DNA from 4 places in the Agrobacterium tumefaciens genome. Region 2 is predicted to be linked to each of the others. Evidence: predicted binding sites of a transcription regulator. Region 2 holds the regulator's gene; each other region holds the start of a gene.
The links. The regulator PhoB, encoded in region 2, activates phosphate uptake and scavenging genes when phosphate is short. The targets are predictions, from matches to a motif close to TGTCATNNANCTGTCAT.
Positions count from the first base shown of each region.

Region 1: a site for PhoB is predicted at 1,788-1,804, ahead of CFBP6623_RS04595 (bifunctional 2',3'-cyclic-nucleotide 2'-phosphodiesterase/3'-nucleotidase). Genes of this name have one in related genera too.
Region 3: a site for PhoB is predicted at 2,519-2,535, ahead of CFBP6623_RS04320 (DapH/DapD/GlmU-related protein). Genes of this name have one in related genera too.
Region 4: a site for PhoB is predicted at 2,219-2,235, ahead of CFBP6623_RS23760 (DUF47 domain-containing protein). Genes of this name have one in related genera too.

Region 1 is NZ_CP039903.1:917,318-921,921, forward strand. Features, by position in the region: gene CFBP6623_RS04595 (bifunctional 2',3'-cyclic-nucleotide 2'-phosphodiesterase/3'-nucleotidase) at 1-1,707, opposite strand, end outside; gene CFBP6623_RS04600 (PilZ domain-containing protein) at 1,924-2,259, opposite strand; gene CFBP6623_RS04605 (DUF1203 domain-containing protein) at 2,359-2,826, opposite strand; gene CFBP6623_RS04610 (DUF4344 domain-containing metallopeptidase) at 2,990-3,868, shown strand; gene CFBP6623_RS04615 (dihydrofolate reductase family protein) at 3,922-4,566, shown strand.
Region 2 is NZ_CP039903.1:109,687-114,290, reverse strand. Features, by position in the region: gene CFBP6623_RS00575 (aspartate aminotransferase family protein) at 1-836, opposite strand, end outside; gene CFBP6623_RS00565 (GcrA family cell cycle regulator) at 1,267-1,800, shown strand; gene phoB (phosphate regulon transcriptional regulator PhoB) at 2,188-2,871, opposite strand; gene phoU (phosphate signaling complex protein PhoU) at 2,902-3,627, opposite strand; gene pstB (phosphate ABC transporter ATP-binding protein PstB) at 3,726-4,541, opposite strand; gene pstA (phosphate ABC transporter permease PstA) at 4,556-4,604, opposite strand, start outside.
Region 3 is NZ_CP039903.1:855,888-860,491, forward strand. Features, by position in the region: gene CFBP6623_RS04310 (RNA degradosome polyphosphate kinase) at 1-289, shown strand, start outside; gene ppx (exopolyphosphatase) at 286-1,809, shown strand; gene CFBP6623_RS04320 (DapH/DapD/GlmU-related protein) at 1,825-2,481, opposite strand; gene CFBP6623_RS04325 (hypothetical protein) at 2,655-3,002, opposite strand; gene CFBP6623_RS04330 (YunG family protein) at 3,107-3,454, opposite strand; gene CFBP6623_RS04335 (esterase-like activity of phytase family protein) at 3,613-4,604, opposite strand, start outside.
Region 4 is NZ_CP039904.1:1,858,107-1,862,710, forward strand. Features, by position in the region: gene CFBP6623_RS23750 (Ku protein) at 1-430, opposite strand, end outside; gene CFBP6623_RS23755 (inorganic phosphate transporter) at 526-1,530, opposite strand; gene CFBP6623_RS23760 (DUF47 domain-containing protein) at 1,530-2,174, opposite strand; gene CFBP6623_RS23765 (NUDIX hydrolase) at 2,288-2,830, shown strand; gene CFBP6623_RS23770 (efflux RND transporter permease subunit) at 3,116-4,604, opposite strand, start outside.

The DNA.
Region 1 (4,604 bases), 810 kb from region 2:
GTAATTATTGGTGGCCACCACGAATTTCTGTTCGGGATCGATCGGCTTGCCGTTGAATTCAAGGTTCACGATGCGGTTGCTGTCGGGATTGACCGCCTTGCCATCCTTGTCGAACTTCGCCGGCTTGGAAATGTCGATCTGATAGGTGACACCGTCGATGACGTCGAAATTATAGGACGGGAAATCGGCGTTCAGCAGCGGTGCATCCTTCGCGCCGGCCTCGACCGTGTTGAACATGCCCGCCGACATCTCCAGCCAGTTCTTGACCTGCGCACCATTGATCAGCACCGCCTGCACCGTGTTGGGGTAAAGATAGAGGTCGGCGACGTTCTTGATAGCAATATCACCGGCGGGGACATCGGTATAATAATCCGCGCCGCCGCGCCCGCCGGACTTGAAGGGGGCTGCTGCCGAAAGCACAGGCAGGTCCTTATATTGGCCTTCCTTCAGCATGTCCTTGATGTACCAGGTCTGGGCGTTGGAGACTATCTGCACGGAAGGATCATCGGCCACCAGCGCGAAATAAGAATAGAGCGGGGCAGATGTCTTGCCGACCGGGCGGCGCACATAGGCGAGGGCTGCCTCGTGATCGGCCTTGGCGGCGGCGATGACTTCCGGCTTGTCGGTGAAGTCGGCAACGATCTTGCGGTTGTCATCGCGGTGATAGATCGGCCTTGCTTCAGAGGTGAAATCGACGATCTTCCAGCTCTTGCCGTCCTTTTCGAGCAGCAGGTCGATAAGGCCCATATGCGAACCCCAGAAACCGGCCATCACCGCCGGTTTGCCCAGGAGCGTGCCCTTGACCGCATCAACACCCTCTATGCCGTCCCAGGTCTTCGGACCGGGGAAGACGAGATGCTGGTGGCCGGTAAAGATCGCGTCGATGCCTTCGACGCCCGCCAGATAAAGTGAGGCGTTCTCCATGCGATCGCTCTGGCCCTTGCCGTCGATACCGGAATGGGAAAGGGCGATGACGATATCGGCGCCTTCTTCCTTCATGGCGGGAACCCAGGCCTTGGCCGCCTCGACGATGTCGCGTGTCTGGGCCTTGCCCTCGAGGTTCTTGGAATCCCACATCATGATCTGCGGCGGCACGAAGCCGATGATGCCGACCTTGACCGGGCTGGTGACGCCCCCGCCGTCGCGGATCTGCTTTTCAAGAATGATATAAGGCTTGAAGAACAGCTCGTCCTGCTTGGGGTCCGACGCCAGCTGACCCTTGGTGAGGTTGGCGCAGACGAAGGGGAAACCGGCGCCGGCCAGCGTGTTCGACATATAGTCGAGGCCGTAATTGAATTCGTGGTTGCCGAGCGTGCCGCAATCATAACCCAGCACGTTCATGGCATTGATCACGGGATGCTTGTCGCCGGCCTTCATGCCGCGCTCATAGGCGATGTAATCGCCGAGCGGATTGCCCTGCAGGAAGTCGCCATTATCCACCAGCATCGAGTTTCCGGCCTCGGCGCGGATGGCACCGATGATCGAGGCAGTGCGCGCCAGACCCATCGTGTCGTTCGGCTTGTCGGCGTAATAATCATAGGGAAAGACGTGGACGTGGATATCTGTCGTTTCCATGATGCGCAGATGCGCCTGATTGGCAGAGGCGCGGGCGGCGAAGGGGTGCAGCAGCACCAGCGCCGAAGAGGCCGCAATGCCGCCGAGCAGCGAACGGCGGGTGATGGGGTGGAGAGCGAGAAGCGGCGACATGGGAACTCCTTCGGATGAAGCTTGCTCTGTCTTGAGAAGCGGACAGGGTAGAAGCAATCGCCGAGGAGTCCATCACCAAAATGACAAGCCGGTGACAGATAGGTCCGTTTTCAACCGTTTGATAAATTTTTTGTCATTGGAGTGCGATGCACACGCTTCCACATCGGGGAATGCGCTCCTTCCGGGCAGCGCATTCCGGCTTTCAGGCAGAGAAGATCAGCGGGCAAGGGTCGGCTTCACTTCTTCATGGAAGAAGCGGAAATAGGAGGAGAGCTGCGCCAGCGTGTTGGTGGAAAGCTTCAGCTGCAGGCCGAGGCGGTTCTGGTGCTGCCATTGCACGACGCCTTCGATGAAGCCCAGATCCTCGCTCTGCACCTTGACCCGGCTGCCCTTGGCGGCAGCGAAAGGCCCATCAAGCTCAAGCGCCATGCCGGTCGCCGAGAGATCAAGGACGCGGGCTCTGGTCGACTGGCTGAAATAATGCACGGTCGCAAAAATCCTGGTCTTGCTGCGCGGCGCGGTGCGGGTCGCCATATTGAGGTTGTTTGCCATTTTGCTGCTCAAATCAATTGTTTCCGATACGGGCACAATAAGCTGTAAAAGTTTGAGACCCGTTTAGTTGTTCGGTTAAAATTCTAGACAATGCTGTGATTATGCTTTGGCGATACGGCACTGATAGCAATTGTTGCGGGCGGAACGGACATGCACATAAGCAACGTCAGCGCGCTCCAGAAGATGTCGTGCGCGAGACACGATATCGCCCGTCGCCGTCACTGCGCCGGTGCCATAGACGATGCGGTTGTCGGCGCCATATCCGCGCACGATATAATCCGGGCTGTTCAGCATCGGCGGCAGGGTCTCCGTTTGCGGGTAGCGCTCGCAGGCTTCGGCATGCAAAAACACAGGTCCCGTTTCCGCATAGGGCTGCAGCGACGGAAACGGCCGGTAGGCGAGGATCAGCATTCCTTCGCCTTCACCAATCTGGGAAAGACAATGGCGGCAGGGCATGCCTCCAGGAGAAACGCTCCGTTCCGGCGGGTTGCCATAGGCGTCCGCAGCTCCTGCCCGGAAGGCTTCGGCTTCATTAGCCGGCATTGCAATAAAGGCGAGATCGGTCATGGCGGGTTCTTTCTGGTTTGGATCGGCGTTGCTTCTTTGCAGCTATGATCTCCAAACCGAGTGCTATCCACCCGATTCTTGACAGGTGATGCAACCAGCCCATTGCATGACTCGTTTGCATCGGGAATCAGTGACGCTCCTCGTTCCCGGAAGGTCTGATTTTATGTTGCGTCGTTTTCTGGCCGCCGTTCCGCTGGCTTTTGTTTCGTTGACGGCCCCGGCTCAGGCACAGACTGCCGCCGGTCTCGATGGCCTGTCCGACGACCAGTTGCAGCAGGCGGTCAATTTCGTCATCGGCAACGCGATCTTCTCGCTTTACCACGAGGGCGCGCGCATGCTGATTTCGGATTTCGGAACCGTGGAGACCGGCAGCGTGCAGGCCCCGGCCGACCAGCTGGCGGGCACGCTCATTCTCCAGGCCAACGAGGAATGGCTCGATACCGCGCTCGTCAACGCCACCGATAGCTGGTATCTCGGACGCGAGGCGGAAACCTTGCCCGAGCACGAAGCACCGGTCTTTTCCGCGCTCGTTCCCGAGAAAAGCCGTGACCGCAACATGGCCTGCCTGATGGTCGGCCGCGACAAGGATGGTTATGGCGATCTCGCCGCCATGATGGGTCTGGACAACGCCGAGTTCGACAAGTGCGCCGCCGCCTATCCGCGCGTCGCTTCGACCTGGGAGAATTTTCTGAGCCCGCATCGCAGCCAGACGCCGTCCAAATTCATTGTCAGTTATATGCCGCCGCGCGATCCCGAGCTTGAAGCCTACGCCATCATGATCAGGGAATCGAAGGTTCTCGATCTCATCAGCCGCAGTTTCGGCGCTTACGGTCTGAAGGGTGACGTTAAGCTCACGGCCAGGACCTGCGGGCGTCCTGATGTCTACTGGTCGGCTGAAAAGCGTGAGATCACCTATTGTTATGAGCTTGGTAAATTCCAGGCGGAGCTGATTGCCGATCATCTTCTGAACACTGTCACGGAAGACAAGGGCGCTGCCGGTGGGCAAATTCCGACGGCGGTCAATCTGGAACGGGAAATCTGAGGTCGATTGCCGGACGCTGGCGATCTGGCCCTGCCGAATGGGAGGAGCGTGCCATGCCGAAGGTTGTCGTTCGCAATTTCGCCATTTCGATTGACGGATATGGCGCGGGACCGGACCAGAGTCTCCAGAACCCGCTGGGGGTGAACGGCGAAGCGCTGCATCAATGGGCGGTCAAAACCCGCACCTTTCACCGCATGTTCGGAAAGGAGGGCGGCTCGACCGGTACGGATGAGGATTTTACCGAAAAGAGCTTCGCAAATATCGGCGCATGGATATTGGGACGCAACATGTTCGGGCCGGTGCGCGGCGCATGGCCGGATGAAAGCTGGAAGGGCTGGTGGGGCGACGAGCCGCCCTATCATGTTCCGGTTTTCGTCTTGACGCACCATGCGCGCCCGTCCTTCACGATGAAGGGCGGCACGGTGTTTCATTTCGTGACCGACGGCATCGAGGCGGCGCTCGACATGGCGCTAACAGCGGCGGATGGTAAGGACGTGCGCATCGGCGGCGGTGTTTCCACCATCCGGCAATATATGGCTGCGGGCATGATCGATGAATTACATCTGGCGATCGCCCCGGTTTTTCTCGGCAAGGGTGAACATTTGTTCGAGGGAATGGACCTGCCTGCGCTCGGCTACCGCTCTACCGGAACCGTGGCGGGCGAGGGCGCTACGCATCTGATTGTCGACAAGGCATGAATGCTGCGCCGTTTAAGTATTTTCAGAGACATCGCGGA
Region 2 (4,604 bases):
TTGCCGCCATAGGTGGTGCCATGCACACCGGCCGTCATGCCGGAGGCGGCATCCGCTGTTGCAAGGCATGCGCCAAGCGGGAAACCGCCGCCGATACCCTTGGCAACCGCCATGATATCAGGCGCAACGCCGGTCTGCTCATAGGCAAACAGCTTACCCGTGCGGCCGACGCCCGTCTGCACTTCATCAAAAATCAGGAGAAGGCCGTGCTCGTCGCACAATCCACGCAGGATTTGCAGGAATTCCTTGCTCGGCGCACGAATACCGCCCTCGCCCTGGATAGGCTCGATCAAAAGCGCGGCCGTCTCAGACGTGATGGCAGCCTTCAAGGCATCGACATCAGCGAAAGGAACCTGATCGAAACCTTCGACCTTGGGACCGAAACCCTCGAGATATTTCTGCTGGCCGCCGGCAGCGATTGTTGCCAGCGTGCGGCCATGGAACGCGCCCTCGAAGGTGACGATGCGGAATTTTTCCGGGTGGCCCTTTGAATAGTGATAACGGCGCGTGGTCTTGATGGCGCATTCCAGCGCTTCAGCACCGGAATTGGTGAAGAACACCTTGTCCGCGAAAGTTGCTTCCGTCAGCCGCTTGGCGAGCTTTTCCTGTCCGGGCACTTCATAAAGGTTCGAGACGTGCCAGACCTTCTCGGCCTGCGCCTTGATTGCTTCCACGAGGTGCGGATGGGCGTGGCCCAGCGAGTTAACCGCAACACCGGCTGCAAAATCCAGATATCGTTCGCCGCTCTCCGTGAACAGCCAGACGCCTTCACCGCGCTCGAAGCGCAGCGGGGCTCTTGCAAACGTATCGAACAATGGCGCGGCGGCTTCGGCCATGGCTGTATCACTCCTTGCGCGGATGCGCTGTCATAAGGTTGTCAATAGGCTCGCGAGGTTATCCCTCGCCTGAAAATCAAAAATGCCGCCTCGCGGCGGCAGGGGCACTATTGTCACTTCGTTTGCCGATGTCAACAAAAGTCCGCGTTTCCCGGGCTTCTCAAGCACTAGTAGGCGCCACCGAAAGAGGCCCAAGGTGTTGCCTTTCAGACTCAACTCGCCAGCAAGTTGGGGAAAACCGGAAAATCGATTCCAGATGATTCCCGCGACTCTTGCCACGGAGTCGGGCTGGCACTAGGTTAATCGCTAATTACTAGACTGCATTGCGGCGGAACTAGTCACCTAAAATCCGGCAGAAACCACGCTCGCGGCGCGCCCGCGAGACGGAGAGGGATTCTGCCGAAAGATACGCGACAAGCGGAGAAGCGGCATGAACTGGACAGACGAGCGGGTCGAGAAACTCAAGAAATTGTGGGCCGAAGGACTGAGCGCCAGCCAGATAGCAGCGCAGCTGGGCGGTGTAAGCCGTAATGCCGTGATCGGCAAGGTCCACCGCCTCAATCTGCCGGGACGCGTCAAGGCCGGCGGACCGGTGACTTCTGCACGCTCCGCGCCCAAGCGCACCGCGGCCCCTGCCCCGCGCGCGACAAATTTCACGGCACGCGTCAGCGCGGCACCGGCCCGAACCATGAGCCGTTCGAACGCAGCAACGGCTCTTCATGAAGAGATCGATATCGAAACCGCGCAGGTTCTCGATTACGTTCCTTCCAGAAATGTAGTGACGCCGATTTCCCGTCGCTTGACGCTGACGGAACTGACCGAGCGCACCTGCAAGTGGCCGGTCGGTGATCCCTTGAAAGACGATTTCCACTTCTGCGGTTGCGAAGCGCTGGAATCCTCACCCTATTGCAAGTTCCATGCGAAGCTCGCCTACCAGCCGGTCAGTGAGCGCCGTAAGGCTTGAGTGTTGCGGCACGCATTCAGCACTCAAAAACTACGGGCCTTCGGGCCCGTTTTTTTATGACAAATTCAGGCCGGTTCCGGAAAACAATCGCCGGTGGCATGTTCGGCCTTTCCTCCACGCCGCCCGGTCCAGGCACGTGCGGTTTAAACGGCAACTTTGGACGTGCCCTATCTCTTTGTTTTACGCATTTTCCGGACGTAGAACCGCTTTACTGGAAATACTCTAGCCCACAATCCGCATGCGAACAGGCCGCCGATTGTCCATTCAAAAGGTCAAGGTGCCGTGTTTGGGAAAGGTTCAAAACCGAAAGGCCCGAAACCGGAATGGTGTCGGGCCTTTTGATTTTGGTCAGATGTTGTGCTGATTGAAGCTGCTGTTCGGCTTAGCTCAGGCTTCCATCGAATATCCAGCACCGCGAACGGTGCGGATGACATCCTGCATGTGCGAAAAATTGAGCGCCTTGCGCAGGCGTCCTACGTGAACGTCAACGGTGCGCTCATCCACGTAGATATCGTGACCCCAGACGCCGTCCAGCAACTGCGAGCGGGAGAACACCCGGCCCGGAGATGTCATCAGGAATTCCAGCAGGCGAAATTCCGTCGGTCCGAGGCGCACTTCGCGGCTCTTGCGGTGAACGCGGTGGGTTTCGCGATCGAGTTCGATATCGCCGCATTTCAGCACCGATGAAAGAACCTCGGGGCGGGCCCGGCGTAGCATGGCCTTGACGCGGGCCATGAGTTCCGGCGTCGAGAACGGCTTGACGACATAATCGTCGGCGCCGGTGGCAAGACCGCGCACCCGCTCGCTTTCTTCACCGCGCGCTGTCAGCATGATGATGGGCAGGCGTTCGGTTTCGGGCCGCATTCTCAAGCGCCGGCACAGTTCGATGCCGGAAACACCGGGCAACATCCAGTCCAGGATAAGAAGATCCGGAATACGTTCCTGCAGCCTGATTTCCGCCTCGTCGCCACGGGGTATCGTGTCGACGTCGTATCCCTCAGCCTCGAGATTGTAACGAAGCAGGACGCTCAACGCTTCCTCGTCTTCCACAACTGCAATCTTGGGCACCATATACTAACTCCGCAAGCTTCTGCCTGTCTGTTATTCGGTCACCGAACCGAGTGTGTTGGAACTATCGTCCTTCGGACGCTCACCCTCCGGCTGGCTGCCGGTGGCCATGTAATAGATTGTCTCAGCGATATTCGTCGCATGATCGCCGATACGCTCGATGTTCTTGGCGCAGAACAGAAGATGTGTGCAGGTGGTGATGTTGCGCGGATCTTCCATCATGTAGGTCAGAAGCTCACGGAAGAGCGACGTGTACATGGCGTCGATTTCTTCGTCCCGTTCACGAATGGCGTTGGCTTTCTCGGCAGAACGCGTGGAATAGACGTCGAGTACTTCCTTGAGCTGCACCAGCGCCAGTTCCGACAGATGTTCGAGACCGCGGGCGAGCTTGCGCGGCACGCCGGTGCCGGCAACCGCGATAACGCGCTTGGCAGTGTTCTTGCCGAGATCGCCAACGCGCTCGAGATCGCCGGCAATACGCAGCGTGCCGATGATTTCGCGAAGATCGGCCGCGACAGGCTGCCGTCTGGCGATGGTGACGATGGCCTTGTCGCCGATCTCGCGCTCGGAATGGTCGAGGATCGCGTCGTCGGAAATGACCTTCTGCGCAAGCGCAGCGTCGGAATTGACCAATGCGCGCACGGCGTCGGCGCACATCTGCTCGGCCAGACCGCCCATTTCGGCGATGCGGCGCGTCAGGAACTTCAATTCCTCGTCATAAGCGGACAGAATATGCGAATGGGTCGTTGTCTGTGTCATGGTCTAATCCTCCGGCTTGGCCTTCATGCACGTGCACGCCAACGGGGCACGGCAAAGGCACCAGTCTTGTTCGGTTTCGATAAAGCGCCGGCCGGAAATCAGCCGAAGCGGCCCATGATGTAATCCTGCGTACGCTGGTCGTCCGGATTGGTGAACATCTTGTCCGTTTCGTTTTCTTCGACAAGATGACCAAGATGGAACATGGCCGTACGCTGGGAAACACGCGCTGCCTGCTGCATGGAGTGCGTGACGATGACGATCGTAAAGTTGGCGCGCAGTTCGTGGATCAGTTCCTCGACCTTGGCGGTTGCGATCGGATCGAGCGCCGAGCAGGGTTCATCCATCAGGATCACTTCCGGGCTGACGGCAACCGCGCGCGCAATGCACAGACGCTGCTGCTGACCACCGGAAAGGCCGGTACCGGATTCCTGCAGGCGGTCTTTCACTTCGTTCCACAGGCCGGCCCTCTGCAGGCTCTGTTCAACGATCTGGTCCATATCCGCCTTGTTACGGGCAAGACCGTGGATGCGCGGACCGTAGGAGATGTTCTCGTAAATCGTCTTCGGGAAGGGGTTCGGCTTCTGGAACACCATGCCGACGCGGGCGCGCAATTCCACGACATCGATCGCCTGATCGTAGATATCGTCGCTGTCGAGGGTGATCTTGCCGGTAACCCGGCAGCCATCGATCGTATCGTTCATGCGATTCAAGGTACGCAGGAATGTGGATTTACCGCAACCGGACGGACCGATGAGCGCAGTGACCGTGTTTTCGCGGACATTGAGGTTCACGTCGTAAAGCGCACGCTTTTCGCCGTAAAAAACCGAAACGTCCTTGCCGATCATCTTGTACGAAACTTCATTCATTTTCTTGTCCAGCGCCTTTTCAACTGCTGCTTCCGACAACATGTTCATTGCTCAATCTCCCTCTACCAGCGCCGTTCGAAGCGGCGACGCAACAGGATTGCGCCAACATTC
Region 3 (4,604 bases), 750 kb from region 2:
CCTTGATCGCCGTGTCGAAACGCTGGTGCCGCTCACCAACCCCACCGTGCACGAGCAGGTTCTTTCACAGATTATGCTGGGCAATCTCATTGACAACCAGCAGAGCTACGAGATACTTGCGGACGGAACGTCGAGGCGCATCGAGGTGCGTAAAGGCGAAGAACCGTTCAACGCGCAGCACTATTTCATGACCAATCCCAGCCTTTCCGGACGTGGTGAAGCCTTGAAATCCAGTGCGCCCAAATTGATTGCCGGGTTGATTTCTTCCCGCAAGAAACAGGCTGAATGACTCGATCAGAAGCACAGGGGCGGCTGACCGGCCTTGCCCCCGTTTCCGTCATAGATATTGGTTCGAACTCCGTTCGTCTCGTCGTATATGAAGGTCTCTCCCGCGCGCCCGCGGTACTGTTCAACGAAAAGGTCCTCTGCGGCCTTGGCAAAGGACTGGCGCTGACGGGCCGCATGCATGAGGAAGGTGTCAGCCGGGCGCTGATGGCGCTCAGGCGCTTCCACGCGCTTTCCGAACAGGCGCAGGCGCAGGAACTTTACGTGCTGGCGACGGCGGCGGCGCGTGAAGCGGAAAACGGTCCGGATTTCATCCGCGAGGCAGAAGCCATTCTCGGCTGCGAAGTCGAAGTGCTGTCAGGTGAAAAGGAAGCGCTTTATTCCGCTTATGGGGTGATCAGCGGTTTCCATGATCCGGATGGCATTGCCGGCGACCTCGGCGGTGGTTCGCTCGAACTCATCGACATCAAGGGCAAAAGCTGCGGCGAGGGCATTACGCTGCCGCTCGGTGGCCTGAGGCTTTCCGAGCAATCGGATGGTTCGCTCGAAAAAGCAGCGACCATTGCCAGAAAACACGTCAAATCCTTCGCAAAGCTGCTGACGGCGGGTGAGGGGCGCACCTTTTATGCCGTGGGCGGCACCTGGCGAAACATCGCCAAGCTGCATATGGAAATCACCGGCTACCCGCTGCATATGATGCAGGGATATGAATTGCCGCTGGAGGAAATGCTGAATTTTCTGGAGGAGGTCATTCTCTCCAGGGACAGCAAGGATCCGGCCTGGCAGGCAGTTTCCAAGAACCGCCGTTCGCTTCTGCCCTTCGGCGCCATCGCCATGCGTGAGGTTCTGAAGGTGATGAAGCCGGCAAAGATCGCCTTCTCCGCGCAGGGCGTGCGCGAAGGTTATCTCTATTCGCTGCTGACGGAAACGGAGCGTGATCTGGACCCGCTGCTGGTCACGGCCGACGAACTTGCCATTCTGCGTGCCCGTTCGCCCGAACATGCGCGTGAACTGGCGGACTGGAGCGGCCGCACCTTTCCTGTCTTCGGCATCGACGAGACGGAAGAAGAAAGCCGTTACCGCCAGGCAGCCTGCCTTCTCGCCGATATCAGCTGGCGCGCCCATCCGGATTATCGCGGCCTGCAAGCACTCAACATCATCGCCCATTCCTCCTTCGTCGCCATCACCCATCCGGGCCGTGCCTATATTGCGCTCGCCAATTATTATCGCTTCGAGGGACTGAACGACAACGGCACCACCGAGCCGCTGGCGGCCATGGCGGGCGACCGGCTGCTGGAGCTCGGCAAGTTGCTCGGCGGCCTGCTACGCGTCGTTTACCTGTTCTCGGCCTCGATGCCGGGCGTTGTCGACCACCTGAAATTCCGCAAATCCACCAATCCCGATCTCGATCTGGAATTCGTGGTGCCGCACGATTATTGTGATTTTGCCGGCGAGCGTCTGGATGGGCGTTTGCAGCAGCTGGCGAAACTGACGGGCAAGCGGCTGGCGTTCGTGTTCGAGTAACGCAACGGGAGAGTTTTATTTTGCGATAGGCGTTGCCGGCGGGGTCCAACGCTCGCAGAAGGCTTCGATGTCGCTTGACTGAAAATCGGCAAGCCGCGCCATGATCGTCTCGAATGGCCAATCCCACCACGCGATGGCGGCAAGCCGCTCCGCGATGGGTCGCGAAAACCGCTCGCGAATGATTTTCGCGGGAACTCCGCCAACGATGGTGTAGGGCGGCACGTCCTTGGTAACGACCGCTCCGGCTGCCAACACGGCACCGTCTCCAACCTTTACACCCGGCAGCACAATAACGCCGTGCCCAATCCAGACGTCGTTGCCGATGACGGCGCGGTCCTGCTTTCGCCGGTCGAAAAACGCGTCGTCGCGAACGGCATCCGCCGAGTAATATTCCGGGCAGTAGCTGAAACGATGCATGGATGGCCGGTCCATCGGATGGTTGGGAGCGCCTATCCTGACCTCCGCGGCAATGGCGCAGAACTTTCCGATCGTCGCATCGCCAACCATGCAACGGGGCCCGAGATACGAGTAGTCCCCCAGCTCGGCATTGTTCAGCGCCGTATCCGCCAAAATTTCACAGCATTTGCCGATGCCTGAATCCCTGATGCTCGCTGTCGAATGGACAACGGTTTCGGCGATCTTTGGGCGATTGAATTGCGCGGTCGAATCCATGTCAGTCTCCGGATTTGCGCCTGCCTATCCGGAGATGATGAAGGGCTTGTGACGGTAAATCTTAAGAGGACCCGGTTGCGCCGGCTGCTCCTATTAAAGATCAACCCTGTGCGCCACTCGTGTCCTGCAACACCCTGTCTTTAGGCAGAAAATCACGCAGAAGGCATTTGCCGTCAGTCGTGAGTTTCATCCGCCTTCGCTTGGCTCTTGCTCCAGTAATGGTCGGATATGTTCTGCGCATTCCGGATGATATGGGATGCGACTTCAGGGTCCCCGCCTTCGAATGTTTCCCCGTCGGCTCCGCATAGTCGCAGGAAGAGCTGCTGATGCGCGGTGGCGACAAAATATTCATAGGCGGGAGGCTCGATATCGGAGCCAATGGCCTGAAGTTCTTCGGCGGCCTTTGTGCTGGCCCGCTCAAGCGCCGCGTAAATTGCAGCCATCATCGCTTCTTCTGTTTGTTCAAATATATCCTGGGCTTGCTGTTCGGCGGGTGTCAGGATGGGGCAGCTGTCATTCACGGGGCATTTCTCCTCTTGGTGCGCCTCGTTTCGTTGCCCGATCATATGTCATGGATTGTGTCCGCATTGCGGGAAACGCCGGGATCAATGCATTTTAAAGTGGATTAACCGTGCCCCAACGCCTTCCTGATGCAGGCGCTGAGATAGGCATATTGCAGTGGTGTGATCTTTGCCATCGCTTCGGTGCGGGTGGCGGGCCTGTCTTGATAACCGACGGGAATATCAAACTGGGCGAAGGTGAAATCCCAGCGAATGTCATCGACGATATTGTAGAAATGATCGGCGCCGCTGACGGCGGTTTTGGCGATCTCACCGCCGAAAATATCCTGAACCACCAGGGCGGTGACGCTGCCCTGTCCGCGGGCGGGGTTTTCCCGCGACCACAGGCTGCTGGTCTCGCCCGACCAGCTTTTCCTCAGCGCATAATAAAGTCGTTCGGCATGATCCTGCATGAAGGGGTCTTTCCCGTTTCGGAGCCGGGCTCCGGGTCAGGCATGACTAGAAAAAAGCGGAGCGCCGCGCCTCCCCTGGAGGCTGCAAGGACGCTCCGCCCTGTTGAATATGCGCGGTCGCGCGGGTGGTGCCGGAACCAGTTCCGGCACCGTTTTGCTTACTTGGCGTCGAGCAGATCCTTGACTTCAAGGAGGACGAATTCGTTATCGTCAGCCTTGTCCAGCGCGCGGCCGGCCGAGAAGGGCAGGTTGTTGTCGTTGCCGACGATGATGTGCGTGGCGTCAACGCGGTCGACATTCTCGATGGTGACGAAAGGCATGTCGTAATAACCGTTGCCGCCGCCCTGGCGCTTCTTGTTATCAGGATCGGAGATTTTCAGAAGATCGATATAGCCGATCTTGCGCGCGGCCTTGCCGACATTGGCGTCGTTAAATTCGATCTTGTAGATGCGCTTGACCTTGGAAGCCCGGGCGAAGCAGTCGGCGGCCGGAGCCTTGGGGTCGGCGCAGGCCTTGTCGGCGGTGCCGGCACCGTTGTCGCGCTCGATGACAAGAGCGGTCGCGTCATCCAGCATGTTGAAGTCGCCGATCGCCTCGCCGCCTTCCGCCAGCGGATAAAGCCAGGTGCGGCCGGTCCACTCTTTCTTGGCGGTGTCGAGTTCGATGATCCGAAGGCCGGTCGAACCGCCTTCGGTTTTCTCTACCTGTCCGTCAGCGGTGTAGAGCGGGCCTTCCAGCAGGCCGTAGAGCTTCGAACCGTCCTTGGAGAGCGCCATGCCTTCATAACCGCCTGATCGTTTCAGGTTGAAGGCAGGCATTTTCTGCGTCGGGTTGCCGGGCAGGGCCAGAGCCGGGTGATCCGGGGACTTCACCTCGATGTCACCGGCCTTGGTGGCGATGACGTCGGTCAGCTTGCCGTCACGTGTGAATTTCAGGATGTAAGGACCGAATTCCTCGCCCACCCAGAAACCATCGGCAACCGGCTGAATGGATTCGACATCGAAATCGGCGCCCGTCAGGTAACGCTTTGCGGTGCCTTCCAGAACGATCGGGAACGGTGCCTTCATGTCCGGGTCGGAGAGGAAGACGGTTTCAAGCGCGTTGACCTTGCCGGCGTCCCAGTCGAACTTCAGATGGTGAAGCATCAGCA
Region 4 (4,604 bases), on a different replicon from region 2:
GCCGCGCAATGCCGTACACGCCGTTGGCCGTCATGGCTTCGCGAATGACGCTGAAGGCCTCGGTGCCGATCTTGTCTTCAGGGCGCAGGAAGTGCGGGCGGTCATACCAGATCCAGTCGATCGAGCCCTTCGGTACGAAAGTCCTGATATCGATCGTGCGGGTGCTTTCCAGCGCCACGGCATCGATCTCTTCGTCTTCCAGCAGCACATACTCGTCCTCGGCGCGGGGAAACCCCTTCACCTGGTTTTTTGCTGCTACAGGCCGATGAGTGATGCTGTCGACATAGCGGCTCTCGACACGGTTGCCGGTTTTGCGATTGAGGATGTGGAAGGAATATTTGTTACCCTCGGTCGTCGCTGGTGTCAGCGAGACGGAGGCCGTCACCAGCGACAGCTTCAGATAACCCTTCCAGAAAACCTGCCGTGCCATTGTCCGCGATCCGTTTCGCCGTTGATCTCCCGGATCAAACTTCCGCGGGGCGGTATTTGTTCCGGGAGAATGGCAAGAGGGCAGGGGGGAGCCTGTCAGCCGAGCAGCGAGGTCAGCCCGTAGACGGTGGCGGAAATCAGTGCGGCGGCCGGCATGGTCACGATCCATGCGATGACGATGTTGCCGGCAAGCCCCCAGCGTACCGCCGAAACCCGGCGGGCAGCCCCCACGCCAACGATGGCGCCGGTAATCGTGTGGGTGGTGGAGACCGGAATTCCGAGCCATGTCGCGCCGAACAATGTCAGCGCGCCGCCGGTTTCGGCGCAGAAACCCTGCATCGGGTTCAGCCGGGTGATCTTCGAGCCCATGGTGTGCACGATGCGCCAGCCGCCGAACAATGTGCCGAGCGCCATGGCCGACTGGCAGGAAATGACCACCCAGAACGGCACGTAGAAACTTTCGCCCAAATGCCCCTGGCTGAACAGCAGCACGGCAATGATGCCCATGGTCTTCTGCGCGTCGTTGCCGCCATGGCCGAGCGAATAAAGCGAGGCGGAGATGAACTGCATGACGCGGAAGGTGCGATCCACCGCAAAGGGTGTCTGCCGCACGAACAGCCAGGAAACGGCGAGCACCAGCAGCAGCGCCAGGAAAAAGCCGATGGCCGGCGACATGAAGATGGCCCCGACAGTTTTCAAGAGGCCCGACCAGACGATGGAATTAAAGCCCACTTTCGCAAATCCGGCACCGACGAGACCGCCGATCAGCGCGTGTGACGAACTGGAGGGAATGCCGAAAATCCAGGTGACGATGTTCCAGACGATCGCGCCGATGAGGGCGGCAAAGATAACCTGCGGCGAAACGATGGCCGGATCGATGATGCCGGTGCCGAGCGTTTCCGCCACATGCAGCCCGAAAAACAGGAAGGCGATGAAATTGAAGAACGCCGCCCAGGCAACCGCATATTGCGGGCGCAATACGCGGGTGGAAACGATGGTGGCGATGGAATTTGCAGCGTCATGGAGACCGTTCAGGAAATCGAAGAACAGCGCGATGGCGATAAGGCCGACAAGCAGCGGCAGGGCAAGTGCGACATCCATCAGACGTTCTCGATAACGATGCCGCTGATCTCGTTGGCCACATCCTCGAAGCGGTCGACGACCTTTTCGAGTTCGCCGTAGATCTCGCTGCCGATCAAATAGGCCATGGCGTTACCGGCCGCACCGTGGCGGCGGAAAAGGTCTTTCAGGCCCTGATCATGAAGCTCATCGGAGCGGCCTTCGACGCGGGTGACTTCTTCGGCAATCGCCGACAAGCGCTGCGCATTGGTGCCGACCTTTTCCAGAAGCGGAATGGCTTCGGCGATCAGGCTTGCCGCACGCACGATCTCGTGTCCCATCTCCTTCATCAGCGGGTCGAATTCGCCCTGTTCGAAGAGGCGGATGGTCTTCACCGTCTTGTGCATCATGTCGATGGCGTCATCCATGGACTGGATGAGGTCCTTGATGTCGCCGCGATCAAAGGGGGTGATGAAGCTGCGCCGCACCGCAAGCAGCACATCGCGGGTAATGTCATCCGCCTGATCTTCGAGGGCAACGATAAGGTCGCAATTCTTCTCGACGTCGATGCCGCTCAACAGTTGATCAAGCGCACCTGCCGCCTTGACGACTGTTTCGGAATGTTTGCTGAACAGGTCGAAGAAACGATCCTCGCGCGGCATCAGCTTGCGGAAAATGCTCATCATGCGAATTGGCCCTCAATGGCGCTATTTATGTTGTAGGGGGTAATTGTCATAAAACTGTCATAAATGCAGGCAGGGCATTGATGCAACCCGGAAAATCGGCACTATCAACGCAAATGAAATCTTCCAAGAAAAGCCGGAAAACCCGTCCGGTGCGCCCCCTGACACTGCTTCAGCAACTTGCTACCATTCCCGAAAAGCTCTTCACCGGCGCTTTCCGGCAGCAATATGCCGCCTTGTGTTTTCGCCACGGCGATAACGGAAATGATGTTGAAATCCTTCTCGTCACATCGCGCACCAGCCAGCGCTGGATCATTCCGCGCGGATGGCCGATGAAACGCAAGAAGCCGCATGAGGCGGCGGCCATCGAGGCGTGGGAGGAGGCGGGCGTGCGCGGCCGGGTGAGAAAGGCAGCCATTGGCCGCTACACCTATCTGAAGATGCTCGACAATGGCGATGTCGTCCCGTGCATGGTCGATGTGTTTCAGATCGAGGTGACGGGTGCGGAAACGAGTTTCAAGGAACGCGGCGAACGCCTGGTTGAATGGGTCCGTCCGGATGAGGCAGCGAGGCGCGTTCGGGAAATCGAACTGAAATCATTGCTGGTTGATTTCAAACCCAAGGGCAAAAGGAAAGACGGGGCGGGTGAGAGACCCTGACAGGTCGCCGTGTTCTCCGTGAACAGAGCCTGGACCCTGTGCCGTAATGTCTTTGCAACATGGCATACTCAATTTTGCCGGATGAATTTCATCAGGTGCATTATGCGTTTATGTCGTGCCGCCATGCGGCTTCTTGGCCGCTACATCCATCCCATCATCGTGTTTGCCGTGCTTCTGGCAGGGCCGGCCACCATACTTCTGCTCCGGTAAGAACTGTCGCCCCATTGACGGGAAAAGCATTGCTGCCTCTCCCGTCAATGACCGTCTTTAGAAAACCAAGGGGTTTCAGCCGGGCTGCGCCTCGCGGGTCTGGGCGGAGTGATCGGCCGTGCCCGCTTTTCCAGCCTCATCCGGTGCTTTTGGCAAAAGGTGGGCGAAACGCCTCGTGATACTGTCGATATAGGACAGGATGGTTGGCACGACGATCAGGGTGAGGAGGGTGGAGCTGATGAGGCCGCCGACCACCGCATGCGCCATCGGCGCGCGCTGCGCACCGCCACCGCCGATGGCGAGCCCAAGCGGAATCATGCCGAAGATCATTGCAAGCGTTGTCATGATGATCGGCCGGAATCGGATGACACCGGCGTTCGCCAGCGCTTCGTTGAGGGAAAGCCCGCGTTTTCTCTCCCTGTTGGCGAAATCGACCAGCAGGATGCCATTCTTGGTGACGAGGCCCATCAGCATGATGAAGCCGATCAAAGAAAACATGTTGATCGTGCTGCCGGCCACCATCAGCCCCAGAAGGACGCCGGCCAGCGAGAGCGGCAAAGAGGCCATGATGGCGAGCGGTTGCAGGAAGCTGCCGAATTGCGAGGCAAGCACGATGTAGATGAAAATAACCGCCATGATGAGCGCCTTGACCATGTGGCCAATCGTCTCCTGCATGGTCTCGGCCTCGCCGCCGAAGCGGATGCGGTAACCATCCGGCAGATCGCGGGCAGCGGTCAGGCTCTGCAGGGCATTGGTCACATCGCCTAGCGTGCGGCCGGCAATGTTGGCCGAAACCAGCACCTCGCGGCGATTGTCGATGCGGCGGATTTCAGCCGGTGCCGGCGCGGTGCCGATCTCGGCCACCTGATCGAGACGTACCATCACGGGCGTGCCATTCGATGCCGTGCGGCCGGTCGCGATCATCAATTCGCCGAGGGTTGCGGCATCGGAGCGCCGTTCGCCGGGAAGGCGCACGACGATGTCATAGCTGTTGCCGCCCGTATCCGTCCATTTCGACACATCTTCGCCACCGATGAGCGGAGAGAGGGCAGTGGCCAGATCTGCGCGGGAAATGCCGAGATCGCTCGCCGCCTCGCGTTTCAGACGGACGGAAAGGACCGAGGTCACGTTGCGGGCGCTGGAATTCACATCCACAAGGCCGGGGATCGTTTTCATATCCTCCACCAGACCTGCGGCTATTTTTTCAAGGACGGCGCGGTCGTCACCGAGGATGCTGAGCTGCACCGGGCTTTCACCGCCGCCAAGGCCGTTCTGAAGGATCGCGACCTCTATGCCTGGTACGGCTGACAGGCGCTTGCGGATCGGTTCAGCCAGCATCGCGGGTGTCTGCGTTCGCGCTTCCAGCGGCACCAGCCCCACCAGCACGGCGGCGCGCTGCTTGCCCGCCGCACCACCGGTGTTGATGGTGGAATAGAGCGTCTCGACTTCGGGGAACTCCCTCAGTGCCTTCTCGACCTGTCGGACCTTCGCCGTTGTGTAATCCAGCGAGGAACCGGCTGGCGCCGTAACGGTAATCTGGAAGCGGCCTTCATCGGTGTTCGGC